4 regions of the Crossiella sp. CA198 genome follow, and region 4 is predicted to be linked to each of the others. Evidence: riboswitches for the same ligand, from Rfam matches in the RefSeq annotation. Region 4 holds a riboswitch; each other region holds the start of a gene.

What was found. Region 4 has a riboswitch for cobalamin ahead of ACTOWY_RS13800 (ribonucleoside-diphosphate reductase subunit alpha). Riboswitches for the same ligand answer to the same signal wherever they lie in the genome.
Positions count from the first base shown of each region.
Region 1: another riboswitch for cobalamin. It lies ahead of cobN (cobaltochelatase subunit CobN); the one in region 4 lies ahead of ACTOWY_RS13800 (ribonucleoside-diphosphate reductase subunit alpha).
Region 2: another riboswitch for cobalamin. It lies ahead of ACTOWY_RS17690 (CbtB domain-containing protein); the one in region 4 lies ahead of ACTOWY_RS13800 (ribonucleoside-diphosphate reductase subunit alpha).
Region 3: another riboswitch for cobalamin. It lies ahead of ACTOWY_RS12220 (ABC transporter substrate-binding protein); the one in region 4 lies ahead of ACTOWY_RS13800 (ribonucleoside-diphosphate reductase subunit alpha).

Region 1 is NZ_JBQJIM010000043.1:1,114-5,851, forward strand. Features, by position in the region: gene ACTOWY_RS41720 (precorrin-2 C(20)-methyltransferase) at 1-1,242, opposite strand, end outside; gene ACTOWY_RS41725 (precorrin-8X methylmutase) at 1,239-1,865, opposite strand; gene ACTOWY_RS41730 (hypothetical protein) at 1,862-2,977, opposite strand; cobalamin riboswitch at 2,984-3,117, shown strand; gene cobN (cobaltochelatase subunit CobN) at 3,153-4,738, shown strand, end outside.
Region 2 is NZ_JBQJIM010000009.1:301,592-306,329, forward strand. Features, by position in the region: gene ACTOWY_RS17665 (response regulator transcription factor) at 1-286, opposite strand, end outside; gene ACTOWY_RS17670 (response regulator transcription factor) at 283-894, opposite strand; gene ACTOWY_RS17675 (hypothetical protein) at 1,071-1,274, opposite strand; gene ACTOWY_RS17680 (class I SAM-dependent methyltransferase) at 1,328-2,158, opposite strand; gene ACTOWY_RS17685 (CbtA family protein) at 2,218-2,967, opposite strand; gene ACTOWY_RS17690 (CbtB domain-containing protein) at 2,982-3,179, opposite strand; cobalamin riboswitch at 3,203-3,380, opposite strand; gene ACTOWY_RS17695 (TetR/AcrR family transcriptional regulator) at 3,520-4,131, opposite strand; gene ACTOWY_RS17700 (PDR/VanB family oxidoreductase) at 4,193-4,738, opposite strand, start outside.
Region 3 is NZ_JBQJIM010000006.1:223,513-228,250, reverse strand. Features, by position in the region: gene ACTOWY_RS12230 (MFS transporter) at 1-716, shown strand, start outside; gene ACTOWY_RS12225 (superoxide dismutase) at 872-1,495, opposite strand; cobalamin riboswitch at 1,610-1,747, shown strand; gene ACTOWY_RS12220 (ABC transporter substrate-binding protein) at 1,776-2,753, shown strand; gene ACTOWY_RS12215 (FecCD family ABC transporter permease) at 2,750-3,781, shown strand; gene ACTOWY_RS12210 (ABC transporter ATP-binding protein) at 3,778-4,551, shown strand; gene ACTOWY_RS12205 (Scr1 family TA system antitoxin-like transcriptional regulator) at 4,557-4,738, opposite strand, start outside.
Region 4 is NZ_JBQJIM010000007.1:174,692-179,429, forward strand. Features, by position in the region: gene ACTOWY_RS13800 (ribonucleoside-diphosphate reductase subunit alpha) at 1-1,996, opposite strand, end outside; cobalamin riboswitch at 2,287-2,523, opposite strand; gene ACTOWY_RS13805 (NADPH:quinone oxidoreductase family protein) at 2,631-3,617, shown strand; gene ACTOWY_RS13810 (LysR family transcriptional regulator) at 3,624-4,547, shown strand; gene ACTOWY_RS13815 (DUF1579 family protein) at 4,615-4,738, shown strand, end outside.

The sequences.
Region 1 (4,738 bases), on a different contig from region 4:
CGGGTTGTAGATCGCGATCACCAGGTCCGCGCTCGCCGCGGCGGCCAGGCGGGCCTCGATGATCTCCCACGGCTTGAGGCGGTCGGAGAGGGAGAGCACGCAGTAGTCGTGGCCCAGTGGCGCGCCGACCCGGCTGGCCACCGCGTGGGCGGCGGTAAGGCCGGGGAGCACTCGCACCGGGACTTCGGCGAACTGGTCTTCGCCCGCGACTTCCAGGACGGCGCTGGCCATCGCGAAGACGCCGGGGTCGCCGGAGGAGATGACCGCGACCCGGGAGCCGGATTTGGCCAGGTCCAGGGCGAAGGCGGCGCGTTCGGCCTCCACCCGGTTGTCCGAGGGGTGGCGGCGCTGACGCGGGTTGGGCGGGATCCGGTCCAGGTAGGGGCCGTAGCCGACGAGTTCGTCGGCGGTGGCGAGCGCGTCCTGTGCTTGGGGGGTCAGCCATTCGCGCCCGGCGGGGCCGAGGCCGACCACGACCACCTCACCCGGTCCCGTGGCGGACTCGGCGGGGGTGGAGTCGATGGTGCTGTGGGCCTGGCTGGGCAGCAGGGCCAGGGAGAAGTAGGGGACGCCTTCGGGGTCCACTTCGGACAGTGGCGCGACCCGCTGGCGGCCGGTGGTGGCCCGTTCCACGTACCAGGCGTCGTCCAGGCGGCCTGCCGCGTGCAGGGCCTCGCGTACCGAGGTGAAGGTGCGGCCCAGCTTCATGATCGCGGCCGAGTCGGTGGTGGCCAGCCATTCGGCCAGCTCCTCCTGCGGCAGCGTGCCGGGGAGGACGGTGAGCACCTCGTCGCGTTCGACCAGGGGGCGGCCGAGCACGGCGGCGGCGCCGCTGACCGAGGTCACCCCGGGCACCACCTCGGTCGGGAACCGGTGCGCGAGCCGTTTGTGCATGTGCATGTAGGAGCCGTAGAAGAACGGGTCCCCGGCGGCGAGCACCACGACGTCGCGTCCGGCGGAGAGGTGCGCGGCCAGGCGTTCGGCGCTCTCGGCGTAGAACTGGTCGATCTGACCCTGATAGTCCTCGCTGTCCTCGGTGGTCACCGGGTAGATCAGCTGTTCCTCGATCTGGCCGGGCCGCAGGTAGGGCTCGGCGATGCCGCGGGCGATGCTGCGCCCGTGCCGCGCGCTGTGGAAGACCACCACGTCCGCCGCGCCGATCAGCCGGGCCGCCTTGACCGTCACCAGCTCCGGATCGCCGGGGCCGAGCCCGACGCCGTACAGCCGTCCCAGATCACTCACTCTTCGTCACTCGCAATCGCGTTGATCGCGGCGGCGGTCATCGCGCTGCCGCCCCGCCTGCCCCGCACCACCAGGTATTCCAGGCCCAGACCGTTGGCGGCCAGGGCTTCCTTCGATTCGGCCGCGCCGATGAACCCCACCGGGATGCCCAGCACCGCGGCGGGCTTTGGCGCGCCACCGGCGATCATCTCCAGCAGGTGGAACAGCGCGGTCGGCGCGTTGCCGATCGCCACCACCGCGCCGCCGAGCTTGTCCCGCAACAGTTCCAGGGCCGCCACACTGCGCGTGTTGCCCATCGACGCGGCCAGTTCCGGCACCCGCGGATCACCCAGGAAGCACAGCACCTCGTTGTCCGCGGGCAGGCGACGGCGGGTCACCCCGGCCGCGACCATGGTGGCGTCACACAGGATCGGCGCCCCGGCCTCCAGCGCGGCGCGGGCCGAGGCCACCACGCCGGGGGAGTGGCCGATATCGGCCACCAGGTCGACCATGCCGCAGGCGTGGATCATCCGCACCGCCACCCGGGCCACATCCGGGGGCAGTCCGGCCAGGTCGGCCTCGGCGCGGATGGTGGCGAAGGAGCGGCGGTAGATCTCCTTGCCGTCCTTGATGTACTCGGTCACTGCTGCTTCCTCCGGGCCGCGTCGATCGCCGCGGCCGTGTCCTCGTGCGGTTGTCCGTCGATCAGGTAGCCGTCCGCGGTGGCCAGCACGTCGATCGCGCCGCGCGGCCGTCCGCATCGCCGGGAGCAGCCCGACCAGTGCACCGGCCCGCCGGGCAACCCGAGGTGGCGCACGGCGTCGGCGCGCACATCGGCCAGGGATTTGGCGCAGCCGGGGCGGCCGGTGCAGGCGGTGACCGCGTGCCAGGGTGAGTCCGGATCGGTGATCAGCCCGTGCCCCAAGGTGATCGTCCGCGGCAGCACCAGACCGCGCCACGGTGTGAGCCGAACCTGCTCCACCGCGAGCAGGGCGCCGGACTGGTCCGGGTCCAACCGCCCCAGCGGCGCGCCCACGACCAGGCGCCCGTCCGGCAGCGGGCCGGGGGGCAGCGGCACTGATCCGCGCACCGCCAGCCGCTCCGTGGACACCGGTCCGCCCAGCCGTCGAGTGATCTCCGCGACACCGCCGTCGATCTCGGCCAGTCGCCAGGCCGTGCCGCCGTGCTCGGCCCGCAGCGCCAGGAATTCCAGGGCCGCCCGCAGCACCGCGTCCACCGGGTCGGCCACCCGCAGCCCTGAATCGGCCCCGGCCAGCGACAACGCCCAGGAAGAGCCAACCAGGTCCAGGCCGATATCCGCACCCAGCCCGCTCACCACGCCGCCGTCGTCCACGGCCACCAGGAACCGCCCCGGCAACCCGGCCAGTTCCGGCCGCGAACACAACGCGGCGTCGATCGCGTCCACCAGGTCCTGGTTGTCCGCCAGCGGCGCGGCCACGATGTTCCGCATCCGCTCATGGGTCAGCGAGGGCAGCAGCCCGGCCTCGGCCAGCCGCGCCCCCAACTCGACCTCAGCCCCGGCCGCCAGTCCTCTGAGCTGCACATTCGCCCGCGAGGTCAGCTCAAGCGACCCGTCGCCCAGCTCGATCGCGGCCGTTCGCAGCACCGCCAGCCGCGCCCTGGAGAGCGTGCCGCCCGATACCCGGACCCGGGCCAGGCCGCCATCGGCCGCCGGGTGCACCTCGATCGCGCCGGGACAGGCGTCCGGGCGCTGGCGATGTGGCGAAGCGGGCACCCGCGGGATGCTACGCGGCAGGTAGGGTCGCCTCGAACGGTGAACCACGGAGGAAGCCGGTGTGAGTCCGGCGCGGTCCCGCCACTGTCACCGGGTGCGAGCCCGGGAGCCAGACACTCCGCTCACCGTCCCCGACCGTCATGGGGCGCGGACCCCGAGGGATGTGGAGCCACGCGTGATCCTGCTGCTGTCGACCTCTGACACCGACCTGCTCTCCGCCCGCGCCGGCGAGGCCGATTACCGGCTCGGCAACCCGGCCCGGCTGCTCGTGGACGACCTGCCCGCCCTGGTCGAGGGCGTGGACCTGGTCGTGGTGCGCATCCTCGGCGGCCGCCGGATGTGGGAAGAGGGCCTGGACTGGCTGCTCGCCGGACCCCGGCCCGTCGTCGTGCTCGGCGGCGAACAGGCCCCGGACGCCCAGCTGATGGAGCTGTCCACGGTGCCTGGCGGCGTCTGCGCCGAGGCGCACGCCTACCTCGCGCACGGCGGCCCGGCCAACCTGGCCGAACTGCACAACTTCCTCTCCGACACCGTGCTGCTCACCGGTCTCGGCTTCGCCGCGCCGCAGCCCACCCCCACCTGGGGCGTGCTGGAGCGCACCGCCCGCACCACCAGCGGACCGGTGGTCGCGGTGCTCTACTACCGGGCCCACCACGTGGCCGGGAACACCGCCTTCGTCGAGGCGCTCAGCAGCGCGATCGAGGACGCGGGCGGCCAGGCGCTGCCGGTGTTCTGCTCCTCGCTGCGCACCGCCGAACCCGCACTGCTCACCGAACTCGGCAAGGCCGATGCCCTGGTCGTCACCGTGCTGGCCGCCGGGGGCACCAAACCGGCCGCCGCCTCCGCCGGTGGCGAGGACGACGCCTGGGACGTCGGCGCGCTGGCCGCGCTGGATGTGCCGATCCTGCAAGGACTCTGCCTCACCTCCAGCCGGGAGAGCTGGGCGGCCAACGACGACGGACTGTCCCCTTTGGACACCGCGACCCAGGTGGCCATCCCCGAGTTCGACGGCCGGATCATCACCGTCCCGTTCTCCTTCAAGGAGATCGACCCGGACGGCCTCACCGTGTACGTGGCCGACCCGGAACGCGCCGCCCGGGTCGCCGGGATCGCGGTCAAGCACGCCCAGTTGCGGCACATCCCGGCCGCCGACCGGCGGATCGCGCTGATGCTCTCGGCCTACCCGACCAAGCACTCCCGGATCGGCAACGCGGTCGGCCTGGACACCCCGGCCAGCGTGGTCAAACTGCTGGCCGCGTTGCGGGACAACGGTTATGACATCGGCCCGGCCGAAGGCGAGGGCGCCCTGCCCGGCGTGGCCAAGCTGGACGGTGACGCGCTGATCCACGCGCTGATCGCCGCCGGTGGCCAGGACGAGAACTGGCTCACCGAGACCCAGCTCTCCGGCAACCCGGTGCGGATCAGCGCCGCCAGGTACCGCGAGTTCTACGACACCCTGCCCGCCGACTTCCGCGCGGAACTCGAAGGCCACTGGGGTCCGGCGCCCGGCGAACTGTTCGTGGACCGTAGCCAGGATCCCGAGGGCGAGATCGTCCTCGCGGCGCTGACCGCGGGCAACGTGGTCGTCATGGTGCAGCCGCCGCGCGGCTTCGGCGAGAACCCGATCGCCATCTACCACGACCCGGACCTGCCGCCCAGCCACCACTACCTGGCCGCCTACCGCTGGCTGGCCCAGGAGTTCGGCGCGCACGCCATGGTGCACGTGGGCAAGCACGGCAACCTGGAATGGCTGCCCGGCAA
Region 2 (4,738 bases), on a different contig from region 4:
CGCTCACCCCGGTGCGCACCGCGCGCAGCACGCCCGCGGGGGCGAAGGTGTCGGCCAGCACCATCAGCCGCCGGTCCCGCCCGGACCGGACGGCCGACAACGCGGGTTCCGGCGTGGCGAGGGCGGCGTCCAGGGCCTCCTCCACCGTGCCGCCCGCCGCCAGGGTCACCGTCGCCTCCGCCGGGTCGACCGCGATACCCGCGCGGGACAACAACTCCAGCGCCCCGGCCCGGACCGTGGCGTCGGTCGCGTCCAGCCGCACCCGCAGCTGCGCCACCGCGGTCACAGCAGACCTGCCCGCAACGCGTAGGCCACCGCGTGCGCCCGGTTGCGCAGCCGGAACCGGTGCGTGATGTCGTGCACCACGCTGACCACGGTCCGCGGCGAGTAGCACAGTTCCTGGGCGATCTCCCCGGTCTCCCGCCCGTCCGCGACCAGCCGCAGCACCTCGCGTTCCCGCTCGTTCAGCGCCACCCCGCCGACCCCGGCCCGCTCGACCGGCCGGGCGCGGTGCTCCAGCAGCGAGTCGAGCAGATCCGGCGGCACCGTGCAGTCCCCGCCCGCGGCGGCCAGCACGGTGCGGGCCAGCCGGTCCGCGCTGGCCTCCCGGCGGCGCAGCAGGCCGCGGGCGCCCGCGGCGATGGCGTGCAGGGCCTCCGCGGGTCGCAGATCGGTGGCCACCAGCACCACCTCCGGCCGGTCCGGGCGGTTCCTGGTCTCCCGCACCAGGTCCAGCACGGCCTCGGCCACCGCGTCCACGATCACCACGGTCACCTCCGCCGCCTCGGCCGGGCCCGCCACGGCCACATCCGGGCAGCTGTGCAATGCACCGGTCGCGCCGGCTTCCAGCATCGGGTCCATCGCGACGACGCTGACCCGCACCGGCTCACCCATCCGGTCCCTCCTCGGTCGTGTTGCCTCCTGTTGACAAGCCAATACGTGCCCGACCGACGGCACATCGGGTCCGACCACCCACATTTCCGCCACCCACGCACCGGACCACCCACAATCTCCGCCTACCGACCGGTCGGTAGGCGGACCTGCCGCTCAAGCCACCCCGCCGACGTGGATCACGCGGTCAGCGTGGCCGGGCTGTCCGGGTAGTTGAAGACGATCAACGCCTGACCGGGGCCGCCACCGTGCAGCGCACAGGGCAGCAGCACCTGCCGGCCGGAGTCCGGGCTCCGGCCCGCCGACAATTCGACCAGCACGCTGGTCACCTGCTCGGCGGCCAGCGCGGGCCAGGCCGCTGCCGGGTCTTCCTGGTGCAGCACCAGGGGTGTGCGCAGGTGGCGACGGGCGGCCAGCTCGTGGCCGCGCCGCGCCCTCAGTCCGCCCAGCCCGGCCAGGTCAGGGTCGCCAGCTCGCGGCCGGAGGAGCCCAGATCCGGTGGCAGCTCAGGGTTGTGGCCGTGCTCCCGCAGCACCCGGTCGACCTCGGCGGCGGACTCCGGTGGCAGGCACAGGCGTCGGCGGGTGGTCTCGACCAGCTCGGCGAAGTCCCGGTGCTCGGGTTCCGAGGGTCGCCGCCAGCGGGTGAGGTGGGGGTGCACGCCGAGTTCGCCCAGTGCGGCGATCAGATCGTCGACGGTGGGACCCTCGGGGCGGGTGAGGCCGTGAAAGTGTTGCCACAGCGGGTTGAGGTCGACCAGCGGGTGCCGGGCCGCGGTCTCCAGCACCACGCTGCGCCGCGCGGCCGCGGTGAGGGCGGCGATGAACGGGGCCAGGTCGGGCACGTTGTACACCACGTTGCCGCACACCACGACATCGGCGACGCCGGCTCGCTTGGCCAGGTCCGGCCAGCGGCCGCGCAGTCCGCGGGTGGGCACGCCGAGGGAGTCCGCGCCCTCGATGCAGGCGGCGAGCAGGTCGGCGTCGGCGTCCACCGCGGTGAACTCGGTGACCAGCCCGGCGGCCAGCAGCGGCAGGCTGCTCGTCCCGGCCCCGGCGCCGATGTCCAGCAGCGAACCGGATTCGTCCAGTTCCACCCGGGCCCGGTCAAAGGTGGCCCCGGTGGGCGCGGCGAGCTGGGCGGCGGCGCGGCGGCGGAACACCTGACGCGGCAACACCCACGGCGATTCGGCGGCCCCGGCCAGCACATGCGCCGGGATGGCCCAGTCGGCGAGCTGCCGGGCCCAGCGTTCCTGTGCGGTGCTCACCGGGCAAGCATAGGGCCGGGGCCGCGGGCTCCTCGCCCCGCGGCCCCGGCCCGTTGATGCTATGCGGCCAGCGCGGGCGTGTCAGCCTTGCGCTGCTGACGCTCCAGCAGCAGGCCGAACACACTGGCCAGCACTGTCCACAGAGTGGCCAGCTGGATCAGCGAGTACAGCCGGAACTGCCAGAGCAGCGGGGCCGGGATGTCCGCCGGGATCGGGTCGTTGTTGGCGGGCAACAGGAAAACCACCAGTGCCAGCAGGACCACAGTGGACAGTCCGGTCAGCACCAGCCGGACCGAGCGGTCAAGACCCTTGCCCGCCAGGAACCGGTTGAACCACGGCGCGAGGTTGGCCAGCACCAGTCCCGCGACGATGACCGCCAGGTACAGCAGCGTGCGTTCCTCCACAGTGGACGGATCGCCGACGCCGGGCGGGTTGGCCGGGTACTTCAGGCCGGGCAGTAAGGAGATCGTCAGGAACCCGACGCCGCCCAGCAGCAACGCGCGGTCCAGGTCGGCCCGGCCGGGCAGCCGGTGGCGCAGCCGCGCGAAGGCGACCGCGAACACCAGGCCGATGGACAGCCCGATCACCACGGTGGCCAGCAGTCCGCCGACGAGCTGGGTGCCCCGGTCGAACAGCTCCTCGTGGTGGTCGCCCGCCGCGGGGTCGGCCGGGCGGGCCTCCTCCACGGCGAGTGCCGCTTCCAGGGGGATCTCGGTCAGGAAGTACTGCACCGCGGCGCCGGCCAGCCCGGCGACCACACCGGCCAGGGCGCCACGGAGCAGCGTGGATCCGAAGGTGGGAGTAGTCATCTACGCGGCCCCGTTCAGTGGCACGGAACGCCGAGCGCGTGCCGCCCGTCGTGGGCGAACTCGTGGATCAGCTCGGAGCCGTGTGCCAGCAACAGGCCGTTCTCCTGCAACAGCACGTACAGCACGATCAGCGCGGCGGCGGCGACCAGCCAGGACCAGGCTGGCACCGCGATGGCGGTCGGACGATCGGGGGACGCGGCAGATGCCGACATGTTCTCCTCCATGCCTCGTGGACGGTTCCGTACGCGCCGCAGCCGGTCTCCTGGCTCCCGGATCATGGCCACGTCTCAGGCCTTCCCAGACGGCTGAGCCGCCCAGTGACACTGTTCGAGACGGGACTTCCCCGGTCACAGTGGCGAGGACCACGCCGGATTCACACCGGCTTCCCGAACACTGCGGCCCAGTGACCGTAAGGCACCTGTCCGCAACGCAGCCAGCTCTGAACGGGTCATCAGGATCACAATCAGGTGGCGATCCGGCATAGCACGGAACTTTCGTCGCGTTCCCGCGTTCAGCAGCCGGAACCCGGGGCAGGTGTGGTGCGGGCCCGCCTCAGACGTCCGCGGCGATCCGGGTCAGCAGTTCGGCGGTGACGGGGTCGCGGGTGGCGGTGGCCGCGGTCATCGCGGCGAGCTGGTCGATCAGCCAGTCGATCAGCTCTTCGCGGCCGTGTTTGCGTTCCTGCAACCAGATCAGCAGGGTGCCCTCGACCACCGCGACCCAGCAGCGCAGGGTCAGCAGCATGAACGGGCTGGGCTCGGTGACCCCGGTGACGGTGAGGATCTCCCGCACCGCCACGTGCCGGACCTCATCGACCAGCGTGTCGGTGTCCTGGGTGGCGACCACGGATCCGCTGCGCAGCAACGCGATGTAGGCGGTGGCGTAGGTGTCGGCGACGTCGACGAACACCCCGAGGGAGTGCCGGAGCTGGTCGATCAGGGTGCCGGGCTCGCGCCGGGTCAGCCGGTCCACCAGCTCGTCCACCGCGGTGCGCAGCGCGGCCACGTGCACCTCGCGCAGGCTGCCGAAGTAGCGGTAGAACAGCGCTCTGGACACCTCGGCGTGGGTGATGATGTCCTCGATCGACACCAGTTCCGGCGCCCGGCTGCTGTACAGCTCCAGTGCCGCGCCGATGAGGTCCTCGCGGCGTTCGGCCGGGGACATCCGGCGTTTGCGCCGGGGCGGGCTGCTCGTCTCGGTCAGTTCAGTCATGTCCGGTTCATCATCACAGATCCAGCGCGAGCCGGGTGCGTGCGCGGGTCACGCAGATGCGCGCCTGGTCCGGTTCGTCGGCCGGATGGGCGCGGTCCGGTTCGCCCTCGAGCACCCGGACCCGGCAGGTGCCACAGAATCCCTGCTGGCAGGAGTAGCCGATATCGGGCAGCACGGCGCGGATCGCGGTGAGCGCGGAGACCTCGGCGGGCACCGGCACGGTGACGCCGGTGCGGCGCAGCTCGACCTCGAACGGCGCGCCGCCCAGGACCGGCGGTGGGCTGAAGCGTTCGCTGTAGAGCGGCCGGGTCACCGGAACGGCCTGCTTGACCGCGGCGAGCATGGGGGGCGGGCCGCAGCAGTAGAGCACCGAGTCGCCGGGGTCGACCAGGTCCGCCGCGGTGGGCGGGCCGCCGTGCTCGTCGTCGGCGTGCACCCGCACCCGGTCGCCGTAACCGGCCAGCTCGGCCAGGAACGGCAGGCTCGCTCGCGACCGTCCACTGTAGACAAGACGCCAGTCCGCGCCCGCCCTGGCCGCGGCGTGCACCATCGGCAGGAT
Region 3 (4,738 bases), on a different contig from region 4:
TCGGCCTGTTCCTGATGAACCCGGCCCAGCTGCACCGCGGCACGCCGGTGCCCAGGGCCAAGGGCCAGCTGCGCGAGGGCCTGCGTTACGTGCGTGGCCGCAAGGACCTGGTCGTGCTGATGGTGCTGGTGTTCTTCGTCAGCACCTTCGGCCTCAACTTCAGCACCACCCTGGCCGTGGTGGCGCGCAACGTCTTCCAGCGCGACGCCGACGGCTACGGCCTGCTCTCCACCCTGCTGGCGGCAGGCACCTTCCTGGGCGCGCTGCTGGCCGCCCGGCGCAGCACCAAGGGCAAGCCGCGGCTGCGGGTGATGATCGGCGGCGCGATCGTGTTCGGGATCCTGGAGATCGTGGTCGGGCTGATGCCCACCTTCACCGCGCTGGGACTGATGCTGATCCCCACCGGCATCGCCGTGATGACCTTCACAACCACGGCCAACTCGACCGTCCAGCTGGCCGTCCGGCCGGACATGCGCGGCCGGGTGATGGGCCTGTACATGCTGGTCTTCCTGGGTGGGACCCCGTTGGGCAGCCCGGTGATGGGCTGGGTCGCGCAGGAGTTCGGCGGCCAGGCGCCGCTGCTGGTGGGCGGGATCGTGTCCCTGCTGGCCGCAATCGTGTGCGGAGCCGTTCTCGCAGGTCGCGGCGGCATGCGCTGGCCGGTCGGCCGATGGTCACGCTTTCGGGTGCGCCGCCGGGGCTTGACGACGGAGTGAAGTAAGCCTAACCTAAGTCTTGTCCGCTTCGTGGTGGGAGCGGCAGTCAGTTCGGGAACAGAGTGAGGCCCCGGCTCCGTAAGGAGTCCGGGGCCTCACTCTTTCGGCGACGTCAACTTGTCGGAGCATCCACCGCCGAAGTTCTGGGGCAACGATCAGGGCAGCAGCAGACCGTTCTTGCCCGCGCGGGCGTCCTCGAAGCGCTTGCCGACCTCGGCCCAGTTCACGATGTTCCACAGGGCGTTGATGTAGTCGGCCTTCACGTTGCGGTACTGCAGGTAGTAGGCGTGCTCCCACACGTCGAAGACGACTAGGGGGGTGGTGGCGATCGAGAGGTTGGAGTGGTGGTCCTTGAGCTGCTGGGTGATCAGCCGCTGGCCGATCGGGTCCCAGGCGAGCACGCCCCAGCCGGAGCCCTGGATGGTGGTGGAGACGGCGTTGAGCTGGGCGCGCAGCTTGTCGAAGGAGCCGAACTCCTCGTCGATCGCGGCGGCGAGTTCGCCGGTGGGCTTGTCTCCGCCGTTGGGCGAGAGGATCTTCCACCACACCACGTGCATGGCGTGTCCGGCCAGGTTGAAGGCCAGGGTGTGCTCCAGGCCGACGATCGAGCCGAAGTCGCCCTTGTCCCGGGCCTCGGCGATCTTGTCCAGGGTGTCGTTGGTGCCCTTGACGTAGGCCGCGTGGTGCTTGCTGTGGTGCAGCTCGTTGATCTCGCCGCTGATCGCCGGCGCGAGCGCGGAGTAGTCGTAGTCCAGATCGGGCAGGACGTAGGCGCCCATCAAGAGCCTCCCCATGTGAATGGCAGTCAGTTCATGAGAGTGCTGTGCAACTACAAGTTACTTGCAACAAGCCATGGTCACGAGTTGGGGTCGGCAGTTTGACCTGGCTTGTCCTGCCGGGTGAGCATCAGCGGCAGAAGTCCGAATGTTCGCCTTCAAGCAGGGGAAGCCGGTCGAAATCCGGCGCTGACCCGCAACGGTGGGCCGCTTCACGCGGTGAGCCCGAGTACCTGCCGAGGGTGCGATCACCGAACTCCGTCGAGGCTCGCGGAAGGTGTCCATGAAGAAGTCGTTGCTTGCCGCTGTGTGCGTGCTCACGCTGTCGTTCTCGGCTTGTGGGAGCCCGGCGGCCGCCCCGCAAACCCCGGCCGGGGCCGCGCAGGAGATCGTCAACTGCGGCCGGACGCAGAAGTTCGACGGCCGGCCCCAGCGGATCCTGAGCATGAACCAGCACGCCACCGAGGTGCTGGTGGCGCTGGGAGTGACCGACCGGATCGTGGGCACCGCCTACCCGGACACCCCGGACGTGCCCGCGGCCATCGCCACCGACTACGCCAAGGTCAAGACCATCTCGCAGAAGTACCCGACCCTGGAGCAGCTGCTCGGCACCGAGCCGGACCTGGTGGTCGGCGGCTACGCCAGCGCCTTCGCCGAGAAGGACGGCCGCGGCCGGGACGCTCTGGAAGCCAAGGGGATCCGCACCTTCCTGCTCTCGGAGAACTGCCCGGACGCCACCGCGGCCATCGGCACCTACACCGATGACCTGGGCGTGCTCGGCCGGCTGCTCGGCGCGACCGAGCAGGCCACCAAGCTGATCGGGGAGACCAGCAAGGCCGTGGACGAGGTGACCGCCAAGGTCGCCGCCGCGAACAAGCCCGCGGTGCCGGTGTTCTTCTACGACAGCGGCGAGCAGGCCCCGTTCACCGTCGGCGGGCGCGGGCTGGGCAACGACCTGGTCAAGCGGGCAGGCGGCCGCAACATCTTCGCCGACGTGCCCAAGGTCTTCGGCGACGCCAGCTGGGAACAGGTCGGCGACCGCGCGCCCGAGGTGATCGTGCTGGTGGACTACCTCGGCGACAACGGCGGCGTGGACGCCAAACGCCGCTTCCTCGAAGGACATCCGCTGGCCAAGGGCACCCCGGCGGTACGGAACAAGCGGTTCGTCACGCTCACCCTGCCCGACCTGATCGAAGGCATCCGGCTGCCCGCGGCGCTGCGCACGCTCACCGCCGGGCTGCACCCGGACCTGGCCAAGTGACCAGGGTTCCCCTCGGCCTGACCCTGCTACTCGGTTTCCTGGCGCTGCTCGGCGCCGCCAGCCTGGCCCTGTCCTTCGGGTCGGTGGCGGTGCCGGTCGGCCAGGTCTGGCGGATCCTGCTGCACTGGGCCGCACCCGGGCTGGTCGAGGCCGACTGGACCCCGGTGCGGGCCTCGATCATCCGCGAGTCCCGGCTGCCCAGGGTGGTGCTGGCGGTGCTGGTCGGCGCGGCGCTCGCGCTGGCCGGGGCGGTGGCCCAGGTGGTCACCCGCAACCCACTGGCCGATCCGTACCTGCTGGGCGTCAACTCCGGGGCCGGGTTCTTCGTGGCCGTGGTCATGGTGCTGGGCATCGGCGCCGGGGTGCTCGGCGCGGCCACCGTGCCGATCGCGGCCTTCCTGGGCGCGCTGGTGGCGTTGCTGCTGGTGCTCACGGTGGCCGGGCGGTTCGGTTCGGTGACCGCGCTGGTGCTCGGCGGACTCGGCGTGGCACAGATCTTCGGCGCGGGCATCCTGATGGTGATCTTCCTGGCGGCCAAGGGCGATCAGGCCAAGCAGGTGTTGTTCTGGCTCAGCGGCGGACTCGGCGATGCCCGCTGGGGGAGCATGGTCGTGCCAGGGGTGGTGCTTGTGCTGGCGCTGGCCGCGGGCATGGCGGTCGGGCGCTGGCTCAACCTGCTCTCCGCGGGTGACGACGGGGCCGCCGCGCTCGGCGTGGATCCGAAGAAGCTGCGGTTGCTGGCCCTGATCGCGGTCGCGCTGCTGGCCGGGACCTCGGTCACGGTGGCTGGCGGCATCGCCTTCGTCGGTCTGATCATCCCGCAGGCGGCCGCGTTCCTGGTCGGCGCGGACGCCCGGCGGCTGCTGCCGGTGGCCGCGCTGCTCGGCGGGGTGTTCCTGGTCGGGGCGGACCTGCTGGCCAGGGTGGTGATCGCGCCGCTGGAGATCCCGGTCGGCGCGGTCACCTCCTCGGTGGGCGGGCTGGTGTTCCTGGTGATGCTGTACCGGCGGCGGGGGAGGGCGGCATGAGCGTGCGCACCGAGGGCGTGCGGGTGGCCCTGGGCGGGCGGATCGTGGTGGACGGCGTCGATCTCGAACTGCGCGCCGGTGAGGTGCTGGGGCTGGTGGGGCCCAACGGTTCCGGCAAGACCTCGCTGCTGCGCACGCTGTACCGCGCACTGGCCCCGGCCGATGGCGCGGTGCTGGTGGACGAGCGGCCGGTGACCGGGTTCGGGCGGCGGGAGCTGGCCAGGACACTGGCCGCGACCACCCAGGAACCCGAGCACGCGGCCGCGCTGACCGTGTCCGAGGTGATCACCCAGGGCCGCACCTGCCACCGCGGCTGGCTGGAGTCACTGCGTGCCGAGGACCACGCCGCGGTCGGCGAGGCGATCACCCTGGCCGACCTGGAAGCCTTGCGGGACCGGGATGTCCGCACTCTCTCCGGCGGCGAGCGGCAGCGGGTCTCCATCGCTCGCGCGCTCGCCCAGCAGCCCCGGATCCTGGTGCTGGACGAGCCGACCAACCACCTCGACCTGCGGCATCAGCTCGCCGTGCTGGAACTGCTGCGGGCCCGTGCTACCGAGGGGCTGTCCGTGCTGCTCACCCTGCACGACCTGCGGCTGGCGGTGGAGCACTGCGACCGCTTGGTGGTGCTCGACGAGGGCAAGGTGGTGACCGCCGGGCCGCCGGTCGAAGTCCTCACCGCTGACCTGCTCGCCGGGGTCTTCGGCGTGCGCGGTCAGCTCAGGGAACTGGCCGACGGACGGTCCACAGTGGACATCGCGGGGACGGTATGAGCTGCCTACGCAAGTTCCTTGGCGAACTGGCGGATCAGGCGCAGCGAGTCCGCCGTGCTCAACGCGCGTTCCAGGGCCTGGTCGAAGGCGGAGTCGAACTCGCGCAACCGCACCGGGTGGTCGATCAGCGAGGTCGCGGTCACCGTCTCCTGCCACAGCAGCGTGGGCAGCTGCGGACTGGGGAACT
Region 4 (4,738 bases):
CCGGCGAGGCCATCGGCAGCCGCAGCGCGTAGAGCGCGTCCTGGAAGCCCATCAGGCCCAGGCCCACCGGACGGTGCCGCATGTTGGACCGGCGCGCCTCGGGGATGGTGTAGAAGTTGACGTCGATCACGTTGTCCAGCATGCGGACCGCGGTGCGCACGGTCTTCTCCAGCCGGGCGTGGTCGATGCCCTCCGGCGTGATGTGCTGGGCCAGGTTGACCGAGCCGAGGTTGCACACGGCGACCTCGTCTAGCGAAGATCCGCTTGCGGGATCGAGAATCCCAACCTGGGTGTTGAGCGTGATCTCGGTGCACAGGTTGGAGGAGTGCACCACACCCGAGTGCTGCTGCGGGGAACGCAGGTTGCACGGGTCCTTGAAGGTGATCCACGGGTGACCGGTCTCGAACAGCATGGTCAGCATCCGCCGCCATAGGTCCTTGGCCTGCACCCGGCGGAAGACCCGGATCTCGCCGCGGTCGGCCGCCGCCTCGTACTCGGCGTACTTGCGGGAGAACTCCAGGCCGTAGGCGTCGTGCAGGTCCGGGACCTCATCCGGGGAGAACAGCGTCCACTGGCCGTCCGCGCGCACCCGGCGCAGGAACTCATCCGGCACCCAGTTCGCGGTGTTCATGTCGTGCGTGCGCCGCCGGTCGTCGCCGGTGTTCTTGCGCAGGTCGAGGAATTCCTCGACGTCGATGTGCCAGGTTTCCAGGTAGGCGCAGACCGCGCCCTTGCGCTTGCCGCCCTGGTTGACCGCGACCGCGGTGTCGTTGGCGATCTTCAGGAACGGCACCACGCCCTGGGACTTGCCGTTGGTGCCCTTGATGTGCGCGCCGATACCGCGCACCGGGGTCCAGTCGTTGCCCAGCCCGCCCGCGTACTTGGACAGCAGCGCGTTGTTGCTGATGCCGTGGAAGATCCCCTCCAGGTCATCGCCCACCGTGGTGAGGAAGCAGGAGGACAGCTGCGAGCGGGTGGTGCCCGCGTTGAACAGCGTCGGCGTGGAGCACATGAAGTCGAAGCTGGAGATCAGGTCGTAGAACTCGATCGCCCGCGCCTCGCGGTCGTCCTCACGCAGCGCCAGGCCCATGGCCACCCGCATGAAGAAGGCCTGCGGCAGCTCGTAGCGGACCTCGTCGCTGTGCAACAGGTACCGGTCGTAGAGGGTCTGCATGCCCAGGAACTGGAACTGCAGGTCGCGGTCGGCCACCAGGGCCGCGCCCAGGCGTTCCAGGTCGAACTTGGCCAGTTCGGTGTCGAGCTGGTCCAGCTCCACGCCACGCCGGATGAACTCGGCGAAGTAGACCGGGTACTGCTCGGTCATCTGCGCGTGGCTGGCCACCCGCTCCTCGCCGGCCAGGAAGCCGAGGGCCTCACCGCGCAGCTTGTCCAGCAGCAGCCGGGCGCTGACGTAGGAGTAGTTCGGGTCGTTCTCGACCATGGTGCGCGCGGCCATCACCGGCGCCACGCTCAGCTCGGCCGGGCTGATCCCGTTGTAGAGGTTGCGCATGGTCTCGGCGAGCACGGTCTCCGCGGCGACCGCGGTCAGCCCGGCGCAGGACTCCTGGATCACCAGCGCGAGCCGCGCGGCATCCAGCGGGACCAGCGTGCCGTCGGCCTGGCGCACCGAGAACCGCGGCGCGGCCGTGGGCGCGGACACCGCGCGGGCCTTGGTGTGCTCCTCGCGGTAGAGCACGTAGGCGCGGGCGACCTTCTGGTGCCCGGCCCGCATGAGGGTCAGTTCGACCTGGTCCTGGATCTGCTCGATGTGCAACGGCCGGTCCGGTCCGGCGTGCCGCAACAGAGCCTGTTCCACCGACTGGGTCAGCTCGGCGATCTGTTCCCGCACGCGCGGCGAGGCGCCGGCGTCGGTGCCCTCCACGGCCAGCCAGGCCTTGGTCATCGCGACCGAGATCTTGCTCGCTTCGAACGGGGACACCGCGCCGTTGCGGCGGATCACCGTGATCGCCCCCGAGGCGATCTCTGGCGAATGCACTGACACGAAAGCTGCTCCAAAATGTGTGCTGGGCGGACGAAGGCAGCGCCGGGCGACCGGGCACCCGGGTGCGGGTTCGGTTGCCGTCGCTGGGGAAGCTTGGGTGAGGCGTTAGCTCTGAGGCTCGCTAGCACTCGCGGGCGATGCGGTCATACAGGTCGTCTCTCCTCGCGAGCGCCGGCGCCGATGGGCCGCGGAGTCAGAGGCAGGCGAGGGCCGACCGGGGCGCGCGGAGGCGCCGTCTGGTCGTCCGCTCGGCCTTCCCACGAGACCGCGAACCGGGCACACCGTCGGTGCGCCCGCTGACGGCAGGTCTTCGGACTCGTGGGCGTGCCGGCCGGGGCCGGTCTCCTACTGGCCGTCGCTTCCCGGACCGTGGCGTCCAGTGCTGTACCGGCGCGATCGCTCGGCCGGTGACGGCGGTCGTTCCCACTCACCGCTGCGGGGCAGTCCCGGAGTCGCACCGGGTTCCCTGTTGCCTCACCGGGGGTTTGCGTGCCCGGTGAACCATCAGCGGAACGGATACTACATGTAGGGGTCGCCTGTGCAAGCGCACCCAATATGGCCGTGTGTCGCGTGTCGGTGGGACATGACACGATGGGGGCTGACCGATCACGGTGCGTGGAGGTGTGTAGTGCGGGCATGGCGGGTGCACGAGCTGGGCGAGCCGCGGGATGTGCTCAAGCTGGACGAGGTTCCGGACCCGGTGGCAGGCCCCGGCCAGCTGCTGGTGAAGGTCCGGGCGACCGCGCTGAACTTCCCGGACGTGCTGATCTGCCGTGGTCAGTACCAGGTCCGCCCGCCACTGCCGTTCACCCCGGGGGTCGAGCTTTGCGGTGACGTGGTCGCGCTCGGTGAGGGCGCGTCCGGCTGGTCGGTCGGCGATCGCGTCATCGCCACCCCCGCGCCGCCGCATGGCGGACTTGCCGATTACGTCACAGTCAACGCGAACGAGGTCATCCCGGCGCCGGAGTCCCTGGACGACGCGCAGGCCGCCAGCTTCCACATCGCCTACCAGACCGGCTGGTTCGGCCTGCACCGCCGGGCCGGGCTGGCCGAGGGCGAGACGCTGCTCGTGCACGCCGCCGCGGGCGGGGTCGGCAGCGCGGCCGTCCAGCTCGGCAAGGCCGCGGGCGCCACGGTGATCGGCGTGGTCGGCGGCGCGCGCAAGGCCGAGGTGGCCAAGCAGCTGGGCGCGGACCTGGTGATCGACCGAAAGCAGGAGGACGTGATCGCCACGGTGAAGGAGTTCACCGGCGGCCGCGGCGTGGACGTGGTCTACGACCCGGTCGGCGGCGAGTCCTTCCGCGCCTCCACCAAGGTCATCGCCTTCGAGGGCCGGATCGTCATCGTCGGCTTCGCCAGCGGCGAGATCCCCAGCGCCGCGATGAACCACGCCCTGGTCAAGAACTACTCGCTGCTGGGCCTGCACTGGGGCCTGTACACGCACAAGGATCCGGCCTCGGTCCGCCAGGCGAGCCTGGAACTGGCCGCACTGGCCGAGGAGGGCCTGGTCGATCCGCTGGTCGGCGAGCGGCTGCCGCTGGCCGAGGCGCCCGCGGGCCTGCAACGACTCGCCGACGGCGACTCCGTCGGCCGGGTCGTGGTGACCTTTGACTAGGAACTGATGGAGTTACGCGAGATCGAGGCATTCCTGGTGCTGGCCGAGGAACTCCACTTCGGCCGCACCGCGGCTCGCCTGCACCTGACCCAGGGCCGGGTGAGCCAGACGATCCGGACCCTGGAACGGGAGATCGGCGGCGCGCTGTTCGAGCGGACCAGCCGTTCGGTCCGGCTCACCGGGCTGGGCAAGGAGTTCCTGGCCGGGGCGCGCACCGGGCACGAGCAACTGCTGACCACCCTGCGCGCGTGCCAGGTGCTCGCGCGCGGGGTCAACGGCACGCTGCGGGTGGGCTACCACCCGTCGATGGGCCTGGACTTCGTCACCGGGCTGGTGCGGGCCTTCGAGGCCAGGCACCCGCGGTGCGCGATCCAGCTCAACGCCACCGAGATCGGCCCGGACCTGCTGCCGGTCTTCGCCGGCGCGCAGGTGGTGCTCACCTGGTCCCCTGGCGACCCGGAACTGTTGCGGGACACCGGACTCGGCGTCGGACCGGTGCTCGCCAGACATCCACGGGCACTGGTCACCCCGGCCGATCACCCACTGGCCCGCGGCGAGTCGATCTGTGTGGAGGACCTGGCCGGTCACCTGCTGTGCAACCCCACCAACTCCGCGCCGCCCGCGCACCGCGCCGCCTGGACCCCGGTGGTCACCCCGTCCGGCCGGCCGATCCCACAGACCTCCGATGACCTGTGCGCGCTGACCGGCAAGACCAGCATGCTGGTCGACGACGCGCTGATCCTGGTCGCCCGCGGGGTCGGCCTGCACTGCTCGGTGGCCGGGGTGCTGGACCGGATGCCGTTCCCCGGTCTGGTCGCGGTGCCGATCCGGGACCTGCCGCCGATGCTGGCCGTGCCGGTGTGGCACCAGGATTCGGCCGCGGTACGGGCTTTCGTGGACCTCGCCGCCGAACTGGCGCCGATTGATTAGCCCGGCTAATCGGAACCATTGATGATCGACTGTTGTTCCGGCCGGCCGCCGATCCCAGACTTCCCCCGTGCTGACAAGACTTCTCGCGACCACAGTCGCACTGACCCTGACCCTGCTCGCCTCCTGCGCCGCCGCCCCCGCCAGCCCCGAGGTACCGACCCTGGTGCGCAACGGCCAACCCGGCCCCGCAC